DNA from 4 places in the Micromonospora sp. CNZ297 genome. Region 2 is predicted to be linked to each of the others. Evidence: riboswitches for the same ligand, from Rfam matches in the RefSeq annotation. Region 2 holds a riboswitch; each other region holds the start of a gene.
The links. A riboswitch is a leader RNA that binds a small molecule or an ion and turns the genes downstream of it on or off. The one in region 2 is predicted to bind cyclic di-AMP.

Region 1: it holds a riboswitch for cyclic di-AMP, as region 2 does, so the genes downstream of both, FB454_RS07885 (C39 family peptidase) here and FB454_RS22495 (transglycosylase family protein) in region 2, are expected to answer to the same signal.
Region 3: it holds a riboswitch for cyclic di-AMP, as region 2 does, so the genes downstream of both, FB454_RS20305 (C39 family peptidase) here and FB454_RS22495 (transglycosylase family protein) in region 2, are expected to answer to the same signal.
Region 4: it holds a riboswitch for cyclic di-AMP, as region 2 does, so the genes downstream of both, FB454_RS18295 (coiled-coil domain-containing protein) here and FB454_RS22495 (transglycosylase family protein) in region 2, are expected to answer to the same signal.

What each region holds. Positions count from the first base shown of each region.
Region 1 is NZ_VISU01000003.1:359,734-363,870, reverse strand. It holds gene FB454_RS07900 (acyltransferase family protein) at 1-996, shown strand, start outside; gene FB454_RS07895 (hypothetical protein) at 1,077-1,421, shown strand; gene FB454_RS07890 (hypothetical protein) at 1,557-2,321, shown strand; cyclic di-AMP (ydaO/yuaA leader) riboswitch at 2,630-2,772, shown strand; gene FB454_RS07885 (C39 family peptidase) at 2,965-3,819, shown strand.
Region 2 is NZ_VISU01000013.1:173,246-177,382, forward strand. It holds gene FB454_RS22485 (M4 family metallopeptidase) at 1-632, shown strand, start outside; gene FB454_RS22490 (YbaB/EbfC family nucleoid-associated protein) at 775-1,224, opposite strand; gene FB454_RS22495 (transglycosylase family protein) at 1,413-2,072, opposite strand; cyclic di-AMP (ydaO/yuaA leader) riboswitch at 2,071-2,229, opposite strand; gene FB454_RS22500 (LLM class flavin-dependent oxidoreductase) at 2,388-3,950, shown strand; gene FB454_RS22505 (winged helix-turn-helix transcriptional regulator) at 3,997-4,137, shown strand, end outside.
Region 3 is NZ_VISU01000011.1:127,288-131,424, forward strand. It holds gene FB454_RS20295 (copper resistance CopC/CopD family protein) at 1-1,157, opposite strand, end outside; gene FB454_RS20300 (hypothetical protein) at 1,488-1,760, opposite strand; cyclic di-AMP (ydaO/yuaA leader) riboswitch at 2,152-2,292, shown strand; gene FB454_RS20305 (C39 family peptidase) at 2,502-3,302, shown strand; gene FB454_RS35470 (recombinase zinc ribbon domain-containing protein) at 3,720-4,055, opposite strand; gene FB454_RS35475 (hypothetical protein) at 4,067-4,137, shown strand, end outside.
Region 4 is NZ_VISU01000009.1:190,507-194,643, reverse strand. It holds gene FB454_RS18305 (AAA family ATPase) at 1-608, shown strand, start outside; gene FB454_RS18300 (cation diffusion facilitator family transporter) at 713-1,627, shown strand; cyclic di-AMP (ydaO/yuaA leader) riboswitch at 1,772-1,902, shown strand; gene FB454_RS18295 (coiled-coil domain-containing protein) at 1,907-2,980, shown strand; gene FB454_RS18290 (SRPBCC family protein) at 3,006-3,458, opposite strand; gene FB454_RS18285 (STAS domain-containing protein) at 3,562-3,921, opposite strand.

The DNA of each region.
Region 1 (4,137 bases), on a different contig from region 2:
GACGGGGAGCGCGCGTGGACGTTCCTGCGCCGCCGGTTCGCCAAGATCTACCCGAACCACGTGGTGACGTTCGTCGCGGCGCTGGCCGTAGCAGCCTGGTTCGCCGACCCGGTCGTGCCGTGGGCCGCGATCGCCAACTTCTTCCTGGTCCAGGCGTGGATCCCGCTGGGCGGCTACTTCTACAGCGTCAACAACGTGAGCTGGTCGCTCTCCTGCGAGCTGGCCTTCTACCTGTGCCTGCCGCTCGTGGTGCCGTGGCTGCGCCGGGCCCGTACCGGCGTGCTGCGGACCGTGCTGGTCGCGGCGCCGCTGCTCATCCTGGCGCTGTGGCCCGGCCAGCAGCTCGTGCCGGAGGAGCAGCGGTGGTGGTTCACCCAGATCTTCCCGGTGACCCGGTCGCTGGAGTTCTGGATGGGCGTGGCCGCCGCCGAGCTGATGCGCCGGCACCGCTGGCGCGGACCGAACCTCGCCGCCGCCACCGGGATCTTCGTCGCCACCTGGGTGATCGCCGCGCTGTGGATCCCGGCCGAGTTCTGGGCGGCGCTGCTCGCTGTCGCGTACCTGCTGGTCATCGCCGCCGCGGCGGACGCCGACGTGCGCGGCCGCCCCACCCCCTGGCGGTCCCGGGCGATGGTCTGGCTCGGTGAGGTCTCGTTCGCCTTCTACCTGGTGCACGTGCTCGTCATGGTCACAGTGCTGCGGCTGACCGGGCACTGGGGGACCGGGCTGCCCGGCTGGCGCGGCCCGGTCGCGGTGCTCGGCTTCCTGGTGGTCACGCTCGCGCTGGCCGCCGCGCTCCACCGCTGGGTGGAGACACCGATGATGCGCCTGCTCGGCCCGTCCCGCCGGGCCCGCGCGGCGTCGCGCGCACCGGCCGTGCCGGCTCCGCGCGAGCCCGCCGAGGCCGCCACCAGCCCGGCCGCCGACGGCGGCGCGAGGCCCGTCACCGGTCCGGCCGAGGACATCGAGTACGCCGGGCGGCGTCGCCCGGACTGACACGCGCACACGTCCGCCTGTCGATCCGCGACACGCCGTGCGGCGGTGCGTTCGTGGGGGATCGGCGGTAATTTGTACCCGTGCTTCCGATCGCGCTCACCTGCCCCGTGTGGTGGGTGGCGCGCTGGACCGCCCGGATGCTCGCCAGTCTCGCCGTGGTCGTCGCCTGTTCGTTCGGCGCCGCCACGCTGCCGGCCGGTGTCGCCGCTGCCGCCCCGGCTCCGGCGGTCGCCGCCTCGACGTACACGGTCACCGGCGCCTCGACCGCGACGCGGCCGGAGGCCGACCGCGTGGCCGAGCGGCAGGCCGCTCCCGCCGGGGTTCCGGCGCCCGCGCCCCGGGCGGCCGCCCCGGCCGTCGTGGAGCCGGTCCCGGCCGGACGGGCCGTCGCACCGGCCGGCCCGCGGGCACCGCCCGCCCGCTGACCCGCTCACGGGCCGCGCCCGTTCTCCGCACCCACCGCACGTCATCCCCGCACCCGCCCCGGCGGCTCTTCACCGGCCCGCCCCGGCGAGGTCGTGCGGGTCCTCCCGCCAGGTCCTTCCCGTGAGGTGCCGACCATGTCGCAGACCGCTCTGTACCACTTCCTCACCTCCGTGCCCGAGGCCGCCGCCATCTGGTCCTTCCTCCTGCTGCTCGCCTTGGGCCTGCTCGCCGCGCTCGTCGCCCGGCCCGAACGCAACCCCGCGCCGGAGACCGCACCCGAGCCGCCCGACGCCGACGCCGCCCGCCGCGACGACCTGATCCGGTACGCCGAGGAGGTGGCGGTTGCCGCCGCCGGGGCTGCCCAGACGGCCCGTCGCCGCCGGGAGCAGTGGCTGGCCGCGCAGGACGAGGCGGACCGGGCCTGGACCGCGTACGACGAGGCGGACGCCGCCGCCCGCCGCCTCGCCGGCGCCGCCGCGCTGGCCGCGCCGCGCACGCCACGAACCCCTGCGGAGTACGCGGCCCGGGAGCGCTGGCTGCGCCACGCCGCCATGACGGCGCACTGGCGGGGCGACCTCACCGCCCGTCAGCTCGCCGACGTGCTGGCGCGCCGCAACGGGTGGGATCCGCGCCGGCACCCGGCCGAGCAGGAGATCGTGCTGGCCCGCACCGTCAGGGACGGGCGCCGGGCCGGATGGGAGAGCGCCGCCGCGCGGGAGCGGGCGGCCTGGCGGGACGCGGAACTGGCCGCCGAGGCCGCCCGGACACTTGCCGCCGAGGCGTACGCGGCCACCGTGGCGCTGCGGCCCGCCCCGGCGTACCGGAGCGCGACGGCGAGCGCCCAGCCGGTGCCCGCGACGGTCCGTAACGCCCGCTGGCGCCCGGCCCGGGTCGGCTGAGACGGCTGTCTCGACCGAATCGTTACCCGGAACGTGGTGAGCCCGGTCACCCGGGCCGCCGAAACGGGCGCCGGGCGCAGAACGGGTCATCGAGGCGCGCAATTGCCGGCCGGGTGGTCGCCGTCTGTCCGCTTTCCGCCGCCGGGCGCCGTCGAAACTGCTTGTCCCATTGAGTGAAGTCAGTAACCGGGTGTTCCGAAATCCGTTACCACGGATCACGTTTACGCAGGTGGGAGCGCTTGGCAGGGGACATACCCACCGGTAGTGTCGGCGCGTCCGATGCGGTAATCGATCGCCGACGGCGACGCCGCACCGACCCGCCTAATCGTGTTCCACGAACCGGGGACCCATGAGCACCATCGGGGTGAATCCGCGAGCCACCGGCCCGCGGTAGGGCGTACTTCCCGCCCGAATCCGTCAGCTAACCCGGTCGGCGGCCACGGAAGGAGTACCCCGCGTGCCCACCCCTCGATCGTCCCCCCGCCTCCACGGCGAAGCGGTGCCCGCGCGCGCCTGACGCGCGACCGGCAACCGCCCCCTGGGCGCCCGGCATCACGGGCGTTCCCGATCCCCCGGCCATCCGGCCCCGCCAGCACGTGTGAGTTCCTCCGCGTGCCGGGCCGGCGTGTGCCGCTCACGCCCCGTGGAGGATTTCGTGAAGCACCACCTGAAGCGTCAGCTGCGACGGATCGTCACCGAACGCCCGTACCAGATCATCGCCGGATCGGCCGCCGCGCTCGTGCTGGCCGCCGGCGCCGGCACCGTCGCCACCGCCGGCGACGACGCCCCGGTCCAGGAGAACACCGCCGCGGTCGCCGACCTCGGCGCCGCCCGCCTCGGCGAGCAGCCCGCCAGCCGCAGCGAGGCCCGCATCGCCGTACCGCAGGCGTCGCCCAGCGCCTCCGCCTCGCCCAGCGCGTCGCCGAGCGCCTCCCCGTCGGCCAAGGTCACGGCCGACCCGGACACCACGCCCAAGGCCAAGCCGAAGCCGCCGTCGAGCAAGTCGCTCGACTACGACTACCAGGCCCAGATCAACTACTTCTACTGCGGCCCGGCCGCCGTGCGCAACGCGCTCAGCGCCGCCGGCGTCGAGCGCAGCCAGGACGCGCTCGCCGGCCCCCTCGGCACCACCGAGATGGGCACCAACTCGGCCGAGGACACCACTCGGGTGCTCAACCAGCAGGTCAAGGGCAACCCGTACCGGACCCGCATGATTCCCGGCTCGGCCACCCCGGCGCAGATGGACCGCCTCCAGGCCGACGTGGTCGAGGCGATCAGCAACGGCCGCGGGGTCGTCGCGAACGTCGCCGGTACGGCCACCGACACCAACGGCGGCTGGCACTCGTTCCCTGGTGGCCACTACGTCGCGGTGGTCGGCTACAAGGACGACGGCCGGACCGTACGGATCGCCGACTCGGCCGACCCGTCGCTGCCCTCGTACTGGATCACCACGATCGACCTGGCGCACTGGATCGCCAGCCGCGGCTACTCCGCCTGACCGTCCCGCACGCCCGAAGGCCGGCACCCCACCCGGGGTGCCGGCCTTCCCCGTCCCGCCCGGCCCTGGCGCGGCCCTGGCGCGGCCCTCACGCGGCCTTGGCGCGCGCCGATCTTGGACTTGTGGCGCCCAGTTTGTCCAGGCTCGCCCGCTATGGAAGGTGCCACAACTCCAAGATCGACGGTGAGGGGGGAGTGTGCGCGGCCGGAGCCAGGGCGAGGGGGCGCCAGGGGCGAGGGCGGCGCGGGGGCGAGGGCGGACCGGGGGCGGGGTGTGGGCGAGCCGGGGCGAGGGTGGGGCGGGTCGGCGGGTTCGGTC
Region 2 (4,137 bases):
AGTACCGCACCTGGACGCTGCAGGCGGCGAAGAACCTCTACCCGGGCAGCTGCGCGGAGTTCAACACGGTCAAGGCGGCCTGGGACGCGGTGAGCGTGCCGGCCCAGTCCGGTGACCCGACCTGCGCCGGCGGCACCCCGACGCCCACCCCGAGCACCACGACCACCCCGCCGTCGGGCGGCTGCTCCGGCAACAAGCTCGCCAACCCGGGCTTCGAGTCCGGCAACGTGAGCTGGAGCGCCTCGTCCGGCGTCATCACCACCGCCAGCGGCCAGGCCGCGCACGGCGGCTCGTACAAGGCGTGGCTGGACGGGTACGGCTCGTCGCACACCGACACGCTCAGCCAGTCGGTGACGATCCCGGCCGGCTGCCGGGCGACGTTGAGCTTCTGGCTGCACATCGACAGCGCGGAGTCGACCACCAGCACCGCGTACGACAAGCTCACCGTCAAGGCGGGCAGCACCACGCTGGCCACCTACTCCAACCTGAACAAGGCCACCGGCTACGTGCAGCGGTCCTTCGACATCTCGTCGCTCGCAGGCACCACGGCGACCATCTCGTTCAGCGGCGTGGAGGACAGCTCGTTGCAGACGTCCTTCGTCGTCGACGACACCGCGGTCACCCTGAGCTGACCGTGGCGTGCGCGGCCGGTCGTCGTCCTCCCGGCGGCCGGCCGCCTCGCCGTGTCAGGCCCGGCGTCCCGCCGTGTCAGGCCCGGCGTCCCGCCGTGTCAGGCCCGGCGTCCCGCCGTGTCGGGCCGGCCGTTTCGCCGTGTCAGGCCCGGCGCGCGCCCTGGGACGCGGTGCCGCGGTCGCGGTGGATCCGCGCGGCCGCCTCGTGCATCGCGCGGCCGAACAGCTCGGCCTGGTCGCCCATGCTGCCGAGCCGGGCGGCGAGCGCGTCGGCGTCGGCCCGCGCCGACGCGCTGACCCGGGCGTCCAGCTCGGACAGCGCGGCGTTGGCGGCGGTGACGAAGTGTCCGCAGAGGACGTCGAGGGGCTCGCCGGCCAGCTCCGGGTCGATCGTCACGGAATCCAGCCGGCCACCCTGGACGGCGACCGCGCGGACCCGGCCGCCGGCGGCCGTGCCCTCGGCGCGCAGCAGGTCGCCGGGCTCGCCGTCGGCGTGCGCCGAGGCCCGGGAGCGCATCGCGGTGAGCGCCTGCTGCGTGCGGGTCAGCAGCTCGTCGATGCTCGCGGCCGCCGAGAACGGGTCGTTGGTCATATCCGCGCTTTCTTCACGTCTTAGCCGAGCATCGTGACACTAGCAACCGGCTCCGACGAATCGCGGTCACCGCCGTCGCGGACCGTCTCCCGGACGCCGGGAGCAGGCCGGACACCGTCGACGCGGCGTGTCGCGGACGGGGCGAACGCCCGGCCGGGGCGACCCGGCCGGGCGTTCTCGGACCGCTGTCAGCGCAGCCGCAGCCGCTGACCGGGGAAGATCAGGCCGGGGTCGTCGCCGACCACTGCGCGGTTGCGCTCGTGCAGGGCGCGCCAGCCGCCGTCGACGCGCTGCGTCACGGCGATCTCCGACAGCGTGTCCCCACGCCGGACCAGGTACGTCCCGGCGCCGGACGACGGCTGCGGCGCCACCGTCGTCGTGGCGCGCTCGGGCGCGGCCCTGCGGGTGGCCGCCCGCTCCGGCGCGGCCTTGCGCGTGGCGGCCCGCTTCGGGGCCGCCTTTGTGGTGGCCCGCTCGGACCGGGTCGCCGCGCTCGCCGAGCCGCCCTTCTTGCCGCAGACCGGCCACGCGCCGATGCCCTGGCCGCGCCGCACCTTCTCCGCGACGGCGATCTGCTCGGACCGGCTGGCCAGGTCTGCGCGCGCGGCGTACTTCTTGCCGCCGTAGCCGTTCCAGGTGGCGCGGGAGAACTGGAGCCCGCCGTAGTAGCCGTTACCGGTGTTGATCTTCCAGTTGCCGCCCGACTCGCAGCGCGCGACCGCGTCCCAGTTGACGCCCGCGCTGGCCGGAGCGGCCGGGCCGAACAGGGTCGCGGCGCCGACGGCGGCGCCGGCCAGGACCGCTCCGAGGGCGGTACGGCGGCTTCGGGCAGAGTATTCAGTTGCCATGTGGATTCCTCCACGCCGACGAGGTGAGCTGTCGGGTTCGGGCCGAGGAGCCCGGCCGCCGGTGGCGGCTTCACCCCGAGGTGACGATGCACCGTGGAACGTGTGGTTCCCCCGCTCCCGCGCGAGGTCCGGTTACCGGGGACGGCGGCGGGATTTGGCGTTTCCGGCCCGCGGTGTCCGCGTCTGCGAACGAAACCGACGCTAGGAGCGATTTGTGACAATCGTCCACTTCTTGTGACGCTCTTCACCCGGCCGGGCTACCGGCGGCGGCGCTACGGTGGCAGGGCCAGGCAAGATCACGGGAGGGCTTGACGGATGACCGATCACGGACACGAGCTGACCTTCGGCGGCTTCATCACCCCCGCCGCCGGGCAGCCCGACCAGGTCGTGGCGCTGGCCCGGCTGTGCGAGCAGGTCGGGCTGGACCTGGTCACGTTCCAGGACCATCCCTACCAGCCGGGCTTCCTGGACACCTGGACGCTGATGTCCTACGTGGCCGCGGCGACCGAACGCATCCGCCTGGCCGGAAACGTCCTCAACCTGCCGTTGCGCCAGCCGGTGGTACTGGCCCGCAGCGTCGCCAGCCTGGATCTGCTCACCGGCGGCCGGGTCGAGCTGGGACTCGGCGCGGGCGCGTTCTGGGACGCGATCGAGGCGGCGGGCGGGCGGCGCCTGTCCCCCGGCGCCGCCGTCGACGCCCTCGACGAGGCGATCCGGGTGATCCGCGAGGTCTGGGACACCGGCAGCCGCGGCATGATCCGTGTCGACGGCGAGCACTACCGGGTGGTCGGCGCCAAGCGCGGCCCGGCGCCCGCGCATCCGGTCGGCATCTGGGTCGGCGCCTACAAGCCGCGCATGCTGCGCCTGGTGGGCCGCGCCGCGGACGGCTGGCTGCCGTCCCTGTCGTACCTGCCCAAGGGCCCCGACGAGCTGCCCGCCCTGAACGCGCTCGTGGACGAGGGCGCCCGGGCCGCCGGGCGCGACCCGGCCGCGATCCGCCGCATGCTCAACGTGACCGGCACGTTCGCCCGCTCGTCGGCCGGTTTCCTGACCGGGCCGCCGGAGCAGTGGGTGGAGGAACTGGCCGGGCTCACCCTGGAGCACGGCATCACCACGTTCATCCTCGGCAGCGACGAGCCGCGCGCGATCCAGATCTTCGGCCAGGAGGTGGCCCCCGCGGTCCGGGAACTGGTCGCCGCCGAGCGCGCCACGCCCGCCGGCGGCGCCCGGGAGGCCGCCGACGAGCCGACCACCGCCGGCGGCCCGAGCACGCTCGGCGTCACCCCCACCCCCGACCCGGGGGTACGCCTGAGCGCGCGCCGCCCGTGGGACGAGTCCACCCGCCCGAGCGCCCCGCCGCCGCCGGCCGGACACGTCTACCCGGCCCGGGGACAGGCCGCCGGGCAGCACCTGGTGGACGTGCACGACCATCTGCGCCAGGAGCTGGCCCAGGTGCGCGACCTGCTGGAACAGGTCAAGCAGGGCTCGGTCTCGCCGGGCCGGGCGCGGGCCGCGCTCAACGAGATGACCATGCGGCAGAACAACTGGACGCTCGGGGCGTACTGCGCGGCCTACTGCACGATGGTCACCCAGCACCACGGGCTGGAGGACGCCTCGGTCTTCCCGCACCTGCGCCGCTCAGAGGCCGGGCTGGCCGCGGTGCTGGACCGCCTCGAGGAGGAGCACGTGGTGATCCACGGGGTGGTGGAGAGCGTCGACCGGGCGCTCGTGGAGCTGGTCCGGCGGCCCGGCGACTTCACGCAGCTCCAGGAGGCGGTGGACCTGCTCACCGACACGCTGCTGTCGCACCTGTCGTACGAGGAGCACCAGATCGTCGAGCCGCTGGCCCGGCACGGGTTCTTCCCCGGCCAGCTGTGAGGTAGCTGACTTCTGCTTTCTTAAGTCAGGGGGTACCGTCGACGCCATGACGGACCTCCTTGCGCAGCGTGACTCCTGGTCCACCGCCAACTGCTCGATCGCCCGGGCGCTGGAGGTGGTCGGCAACCGCACCACGCTGCTCCTGCTGCGGGAGGCGTCGTTCGGCACCCGCCGCTTCGACGACTTC
Region 3 (4,137 bases), on a different contig from region 2:
AGCAACAGGGCAGCCAGGAGAAGAACTCCGCCGACCCACACCGCGGCGGCAATGGTGTGGGCGAAATCGGCCGCCACGACGACGGCCCGAGGTTCCGCGGTGACGGTGTGCCCATCGACCAGAAAGGAACCCAGCAGCAGTGCCACGGTGACCGCCATGAGCACAGGCCGCACCGGTCGCGCTCGCACCCGCTGAACGCCGTCGCCGGCCGCGCTGACGGCGGCAGCCGTCACCAGGTTCCGGGAGTCGGTGGGTATCGCTGCGACGGTCGGAACGGAGTGACGCCCGACCGCGTGCCGGCCCCGAATCAGCGCCGCTTCGAGTGAACCGGACACGAGCAGACCGGCCGCACCGGTGAGTCGCAGGACCAGGCCGGCGGCCACCGGTGTCTGGCTGAGGGCGGTCACCGACGAGGCGCTGGCCGCCGAGGCGAAGGTGCCCTGCTCGCTGAAGACCGCCGCGAGTGCAACCAGCTCAAAGGCCGCTCCAGCCGCCACCGCCAGCCCCGCCGTCCGCACCCAGATCTGCACCACCCGGATGTCACTGCGTGTGCCGACCAGTGTGGTCAACGCGAAGACAAGACCACCGACACCGAGCAGGATCGCCCCGTAGGAAAGCCAACGCCCGACGGCGCCGACAAACCGCACCGGCGCCTGTTCCGCGTCGGCGGTGTGGCCAACAGCGTGTCCTCCCGCGTGTGCCGACGGCGAAGCCGGGGGCACACCTGGCCCACCATGGCCGGCATGTCCGTGCGGGCTGGCTGTTGCCTGGGGTTTAGCGGCCGTTCCGGGCGTCGGGGGAGGCGAGGCCACCGTAAACGTGATGACACCCGTCAGGGGGTGGGCGTCCGGGGCCGCGACGCTCCATCGCAGCTTGAACGTGCCGGTGGTCAGGCGAGCGGTCGGGTGGACCAGCCACGTTCGGCCTCCGTCGGGCGTGTGGCTGGCGGCCGGTAGGCCGATGCCGTTGCCGTCGGAAAGCTTGAATCCCGCTCCTGTGGGCGTGCCGGCGGCGCTGAGCGTCAGCCGGATCTCCTGGACGGCGCCGTCGATCCGCGCGCCGTCGGCCGGAACGGCCCGGAGCAGCTTGAAATGTGCGGCCGCAGGGGAAGCGAACCCGAGGGCCACGATGAGGGCGGGAAACAGCGCCAGCCACACCCGAATTGCCCAGCGCGCGGCGCGACGTGCTGGCGACTGAGGACATGCGAGACCCGGCGATGCAGCAAGCAAGGTCAGGCCGCCCGGCGACGCCGCTGGAAAGGCACTGTTGATCCTTCCGCCAAGGAGGCGCGGGCCGGTGCCCACACATCGCTCCCACGTGGTGCGGTCGCCATCCTAGGTCAACTACTACCCGCCCTTAGTAGGGGCGGGTCAGCTTCGACGATCCAGAAAGTCAGGTTGGGGGAGAGCGCCAGCATGGTGGCATCGCCGACTCGCAACGGCGACGGACTGCGCCGGGAGTGGTGCGAGGCATTGCCGCGGTCCCGGTCAGCCGTGGTCGGGTCGCTCTGTGGCCCCGCGGTGACGGATTTTGAAGCGGGCCACCGCGATCAGCGCGACGATCATGCTCTCGTACGCGGTTCCCACTTGCTTCGCGCGGCGCGCGCCCAACCGTCGGCAGGGCGGCGATCCGGCCTTACGCCGCCCGCCGGGATTGGGTTGATTTTCGTCGAAGCCACGTCGACATTCGAACGTCGAGCTACCCGCGGTCTGCGCGGGCTGACTGCCGGGTGTCACGAGCGCCGCCAACTTCATCTCCATGAACGCCTGTGCGGTAACGGGGAGCTCGCACTGACTTGTGTCTGCGCGCGGCCTCGGCCCGTACCACCACTACCGCCGCTGCTGCCGGCCCGGGTTTGCTGAATTGTGACTGAAATTGGTGTGGGGCTACGTACGGCCGCCCAGGAAACGGCCATTCGGGTGAGTATGCGGCGATCGGCCAAGCAATTGAGCGCCAACAGCATTCCGATGTCCGGTTACGTCCCGAGGGTTCCGCTATAACTGCTCGTCCCATTGAGTGGCATGAGTAACTGGAGGTTCCGATCAGAGTAGCGATGTTCGAGGCTTATGCAGGTGGGAGCCCTTGGCATACGACGTACCCACCGGTAATGTCGGCGCGTCCGGTGCGGTTTCCGATCGCAAGTGGCGACGCCGCTCCGACCCGCCTAATCGTGATCTCATGAACCGGGGACCCAGGCAACACCGGGGTGAATCCGCGAGCCACGGCCCGCGGTAGGGCGTACTTCCCGCCCGAATCCGTCAGCTAACCCGGTAGGCGGCCACGGAAGGAGTGCCAGCCTCGTGCGAAACACCTCCCGATACTCCCCACGCCTCCACGGCATCGCGGTGCCGACACTCGCCTGACTGTGAGTCCCGGCAACTGCCCCCCAGCCCGGCCCACCGGGCGCTCCCCATCCCCGCGGCACCCCGCCCAGTCACAACGTGCGTGAGTTCCTCCGCGCGTCGGGCCGGCCTGTGCCGCTCCAGCCCGTGGAGGAACACATGAAGCACCACATGAAGCGTCAGCTGCGGCGTCTTGTGACCGAGCGCCCGTACAAGATCATCGCCGGCTCCGCCGCGGCGCTCGTGCTCGCCAGCGGCGTCGGCACGGCGCTGGCCGCCACCGATCACAACGCGCCCGTCCGCCAGGGGAACACCGCCGCCGGGCTGGCTCCGCGGCTCGGTGATGTCGCCACCCGCGGCGAGGCTCGCGTCGCCGCCGAGCCGTCGCCGTCAGCGAAGGACAGGGCCACGACCGACCCGGACGTGACCAAGAAGGCGAGGCCGAAGCCTCCGTCGACCAAGGTCCTCGACCACACCTACGAGGCGCAGACTGCCTACTGGAACTGCGGCCCGGCCGCTGTGCGCAACGCGCTCAGCGCGAGCGGCGTCGAGACCACCCAGGACGCGATGGTCGCCCCGCTGAACGCTGGCGAGAACGGCACCAACTCGGCGGAGGACACCACTCGCGGGCTCAACCAGATGGTCAAGGGCAACCCGTACCGGACGCACATGATCCCGGGCCAGGCCGCGACGCCGGCGCAGATCGACCAGCTCCAGGCCGACGTGGTCACCGCCATCACCGACGGCCGTGCCGTGGTCGCCAACACCGTCGGCTCCGCGACCGATACAGACGGCGGCTGGCACTCCTTCCCCGGCGGCCACTACATCGCCGTGGTCGGATATAAGGACGACGGCCGGACGGTGCGGATCGCCGACTCCGCCGACCCGAACATGGCCGCCTACTGGATGACCACCATCGACCTGGCGAACTGGATGGCCACCCGCGGCTACTCCGCCTGATCCCATCTCCGGCCCTCGGGCACCGGCTCGTTCGAGCCGGTGCCCGTCGCCTTTCGGTTCGCGCCCAGTAGCAGGCAGGACGGCACGTCGTGCGCCCTCTGGTATGGCTCAGCCGATCATCTTGTGCGGTCAGGTTAGGTGCCGCCCGACGCGGCGGGCAGGGGCGAACACGTACAGGTCCAGCATGCCGGGTGGGTTGGCCAGGCCGGGGCCGCCGGCGCGAAATCCGAACCAGCCCCTCTGTGGACTTTGGTGCGTCACCGATAACGGCATGACGCCGACACGGGAAACTCCATAGTGCCGCTCGCTGCTATAGGATTACGGCATGAGCACCCATGCTGAGCATGGGTGCCGTGACTTTGTGTCCGAATCCCTCGGACACAACATCTCCACATATTGATCATGGGTTGAACGGGCTCACTTGCCTGAGGCTCCTGTGGTCGGTGTACATCGTTCCTGATCGCAGATGATGCTGATCTTGTTTCTGTGCAGGAGCGCGGCCAGGTCATGCGGGTTCTGGGCGTCGCTGGCGAGGCCGGGATGTCCCATCAGTCGCGCGATGATGTGGTCTTCCCTGAGGTAGAGCATCTTGCGTCGGCCGTTGGTGGGCTGTTGGGTGCTGGTGTGGCCTTGGCGGCATCGGTAGCCCGGACGCTGGTTGATCCAGTGGGATTCCAGTCTTCGGCCGCATGGTGCGCAGCGCAGCAGGCCGGTGAACAGGTAGCGGCGGGCAGTCCCGTCGTGGCTGGCCACAACTGCACACCGTGCTGTTCGAGCAGGGGTGCCAGGTGCTGCAGCTGGTTGGCGGAGAATGCTCGTTCGTATTCGCCGACCA
Region 4 (4,137 bases), on a different contig from region 2:
ACGAGTCGCAGGACGTCTCGCCGATGCAGTGGCGGATGGTCGGCCGGCGCGGGCGGCTGGCGTCCTGGACGGTGGTCGGCGACCCGGCGCAGACCGCCTGGACCGGCGACCCGCAGGAGCTGGACCGGGCCCGGGACCAGGCGCTGGGCCGGCGCAAGCGGCACCGCTACGAGCTGACCACCAACTACCGCAACTCGGCGGAGATCTTCGCGGTGGCGGCGGCGGAGATCCGCCGGCTCTACCCGGACCTGCCGCTGCCCGACGCGGTGCGGTCCACCGGCGTGCCGCCGGTCGAGCGCACGGTGCCCGCCGCCGACCTGCCGGCGGCCACCGTCGAGGCGGCCGAGGCGCTGCTCGCGCAGGTGGAGGGCACCGTCGGCGTGATCACGCCGGTGCCGCGCCGGGACGAGGTGGCCGGCTGGCTGGGCGGGCTCGGCGCGGGCCGCCTCCAGGTGGTGACCAGCCTCCAGGCCAAGGGCATGGAGTACGACGGCGTGGTGCTGGTGGCGCCGAGCGAGATCCGGGCCGACCCCGGCTCGGGTGTCCGCACGCTCTACGTGGCGCTGTCCCGGGCCACCCAGCGTCTCACCACGCTCGACCCCTCCTGACGGACACCCGACCGTGACCCGGCTGTCACCCATCGTTCAGTTGCATACATAGCGATGTGAACATACATTGGGCCTGGCCGGTACGGGGCAGGAAGGGTGTTGGCGTGGGCGCAGGTCATGACCACAGCGGCGCGGTGACCAACGCGGCGCACCGCCACCGGGGCCGCCTCTGGGCCGCCTTCGCGCTGCTCGCCGCCCTGATGGTGGTCGAGGCGGTGGCCGCCTTCACGACCGGCTCGCTGGCGCTGCTCTCCGACGCCGGGCACATGTTCACCGACGTCCTCGGCATCGGCATGGCCCTCGCGGCGATCACCGCGACCCGCCGCGCCGGCACCGACCCGCAGCGCACGTTCGGGCTCTACCGGCTGGAGGTGCTCGCCGCCCTCGCCAACGCCGTGCTGCTCGGCGCCGTCGCCATCTACGTCCTGGTCGAGGCGGTACGCCGGTTCGGCGAGCCGCCGGAGGTGCTGGCCGGCCCGATGCTCGTGGTGGCGGTGCTCGGCCTGCTCGCCAACATCGTCGCGTTCGCGCTGCTGCGCGCCGGGTCGAAGGAGAGCATCAACCTGCGCGGGGCGTACCTGGAGGTGCTCGGCGACCTGCTCGGCTCGCTCGGCGTGATCGCCGCCGCGTTGATCATCACGGTCACCGACTGGTGGTGGGCGGACCCGCTGGTCGCCGTCGGCATCGGCGTGTTCATCCTGCCGCGCACCTGGCGGCTCGGCCGGGCCGCGCTGCGCATCCTGGTGCAGGCCGCGCCGGAGCACCTGCAGGTCACCGCCGTGCACGACCGGCTGGCCGCCGTACCGGGCGTGGCCGAGGTGCACGACCTGCACGTCTGGACGCTCACCTCGGGCATGGAGGTGGCCTCGGCGCACCTGACCACCGATCCGGGCGTGGACCCGGGCGTGGTGCTGGCCGCCGCGCGGGCCGCCCTGCACGAGGACTTCTCCATCGATCACGCCACGTTGCAGGTCGAACCCGGAGCGTCGGCCGGAGTGTGCGGACAGACCGAGTGGTGATTAGGACACACTTAAATCACTGTGGCTAATGTAGTCTTATGCCGGTTTTGCCCCGCCTAGTGGCACTGCTCCACGGAGCCGCGCCCGGGCAGCGCCGGTAGTCTCGGTCGCGGCCGCACCCGCGGGCGCCACCCGGCCCCGGTGGGGCGGCCGTCGCCTAATCGTCCGCAGGGACGAGCCGGGGAACCACGTACGTGGGGTGCATCCGCGTCAGCGGTAGGGATCTTCCGTCCCGAACCCGTCAGCTAACCCGGTCGGCGTTGACGGAAGGACGTGTGAATGCCCCCAGTGGCACCTGTACGACGGACGGCCGCCCGGTTGGCGGCCCTGCTCGTCGCGACGCTGACCCTCGGCGTCGCGACCGTTCCGGTCTCCCCCGCCTCGGCGGCGCCGGTGACCGGCCTGCTCGCCGCAGCGCCCGGCGACGACGAGGGTGGCACGCCCGAACTGCGTGCCCAGCTCGACGCGGCCAGCAAGGGCTGGCTGGAGGCGAAAGCCGCGCTGAACCGGTCGGTGAGCCGCCAGAAGCAGCTGAACGAACAACTCAAGACGGTCGGCGCCGAGCTGGCCGTACGCGACGCCAAGGTCGGCGAGATCGCCGCCGTGGCGTACCGCAACGGCCGTCTGGGGACCGCCGGGGCGCTGCTCGGCAGCAGCAGCCCGGAGGGCTTCATGGACCGGGCCGCCGCGCTGGAGCAGGTCGCCGCGCACGAGGACCGTACGCTGCGCGACCTGATCACCACCCGGGACGAGGCCACCCGCACCCGCGCCCAGCTCGACGGAGAGATCCGCGAGCAGCGCAAGCAGGTGACGGTGATGGCCAAGCGCAAGGAGCAGGCCGAGCGCGCCCTGGAGGTGGCGAACGACCGGGCCTCGCGCAGCAGCAGCGGCGGTGGCAGCGTCCAGGGCACCTCCAGCAAGAACGCGAAGCCGGCACCGCGCAACTCGGACGGCTCCTGGCCGTCGGAGTCGTGCAGCGTCAACGACCCGACCCCGGCGAACGGCTGCATCACCCCGCGCACGCTGCACGCGCTGCAACAGGCCAAGGCGGCGGGCTTCACCCGGTACGTCTCGTGCCACCGGCCCAGCGGCTCTGGTGAGCACCCGAAGGGGCGGGCCTGCGACTTCGCCGCGCAGAAGAACGGCTTCGGCGGCGTGGCCACCGGCGGTGACCGGACGTACGGCAACAACCTGGCCGCGTACTTCGTGCGCAACGCCGACCCGCTCGCCGTGCTCTACGTGATCTGGTTCAAGCAGATCTGGCTGCCCAGCAGCGGGTGGAAGTCGTACAGCGGCGGCAACGGCGACCCGTCCAGCGACCACACCAACCACGTGCACCTGTCGGTGTACTGAGCGCGCCCCGAGAGGGCCGGCCGGATCAGGCCGGCCGGCCCTCCAGGGTCGCTCCGAGACGAGCCGCCAGGCCCAGGTGAGCCGCCCGGGCCTGGCGGAACGCGTACCCGAACAGTGGCGCCGGAGCGGTGAGCGTGATCTCCACGTCGATGCGTACCGTGCCGTCCGGCTCGTCGCGCAGCCGGGTGTGGTTGCGGACCGTCGTCGCGGGCTGCTGACGCGCCACTGTGACGACCTCGTCCTCGCCGGCGATCAGCACGTCCGCCTGGTACGTGACCGGGAAGTGCAGCGGGCCGAGTTGCAGCCGGTCGGTGATCGCGTAGCTGGCCAGCGCGCCCGGCCGGGCCGGCAGCTTCCGGACCCGGACGATCAGCGGATGCAGCTCGCCCTGGCGACTCAGGTCACCCAGTAGCGCCACCGCTTCGGCCCGGGTGCACCGGGCCTGCACGGTGTAGCTGAAGCTGTCGCTGCTCTGCAAGCGGGCCCCCTCGCCGTCGTGCGTCGCGACGATCGTCCCGTACCGACGCCGGACTGGCAACGGGTAGAAAGTCCCCTGGCTGCAGGGGGTGTGAACGGCGCGCTCAGGCGCCGGGCAGCACCTCGGGGGTGTCGTCGGCGAACCACGGCTCGGGCGCGCCGAACAGGCCGAGCAGGCCGGTCACCCAGAGCTGCCGGTGCACGAACCGGCTCGGCTCGGTGACCACGAGCTTGACGCCGCTGACCTCGCAGGTCTGGAAGCCGGCGACCATGGCGCTGATGCCGACCGAGTCGATGAACGTGACGAGCCGCATGTTCAGCTCGATTCGCGAGGGACGGCCCTTGGCGAGCACTTCGGCGATCGCTTCCCGCACCTCGTACGCGGTGTCGACGTCGATCTCCCCACGGGGCGCGATCTGGACGACACCACCCGGCCGCACCGACTTCACGATCGACAGGCTCACGCGAGCACCTCCACTCGCCCATGACGGGCGCCTCATCAGTACGCGGGCCGCGACCGAGAGTATTCCTCCAACGGCCCGGTCGCCACCCCCCGGGATGAGCAATTCGCGAACTGGGCACACCTGGGCGTACCCAATCCGGACCTCCGGGTTCCAGTTTCCCCTGTATGGCGGGTCGCGGCCAACCGTGCGACCGGGCGGGCCCGCCGATCCGCCGAC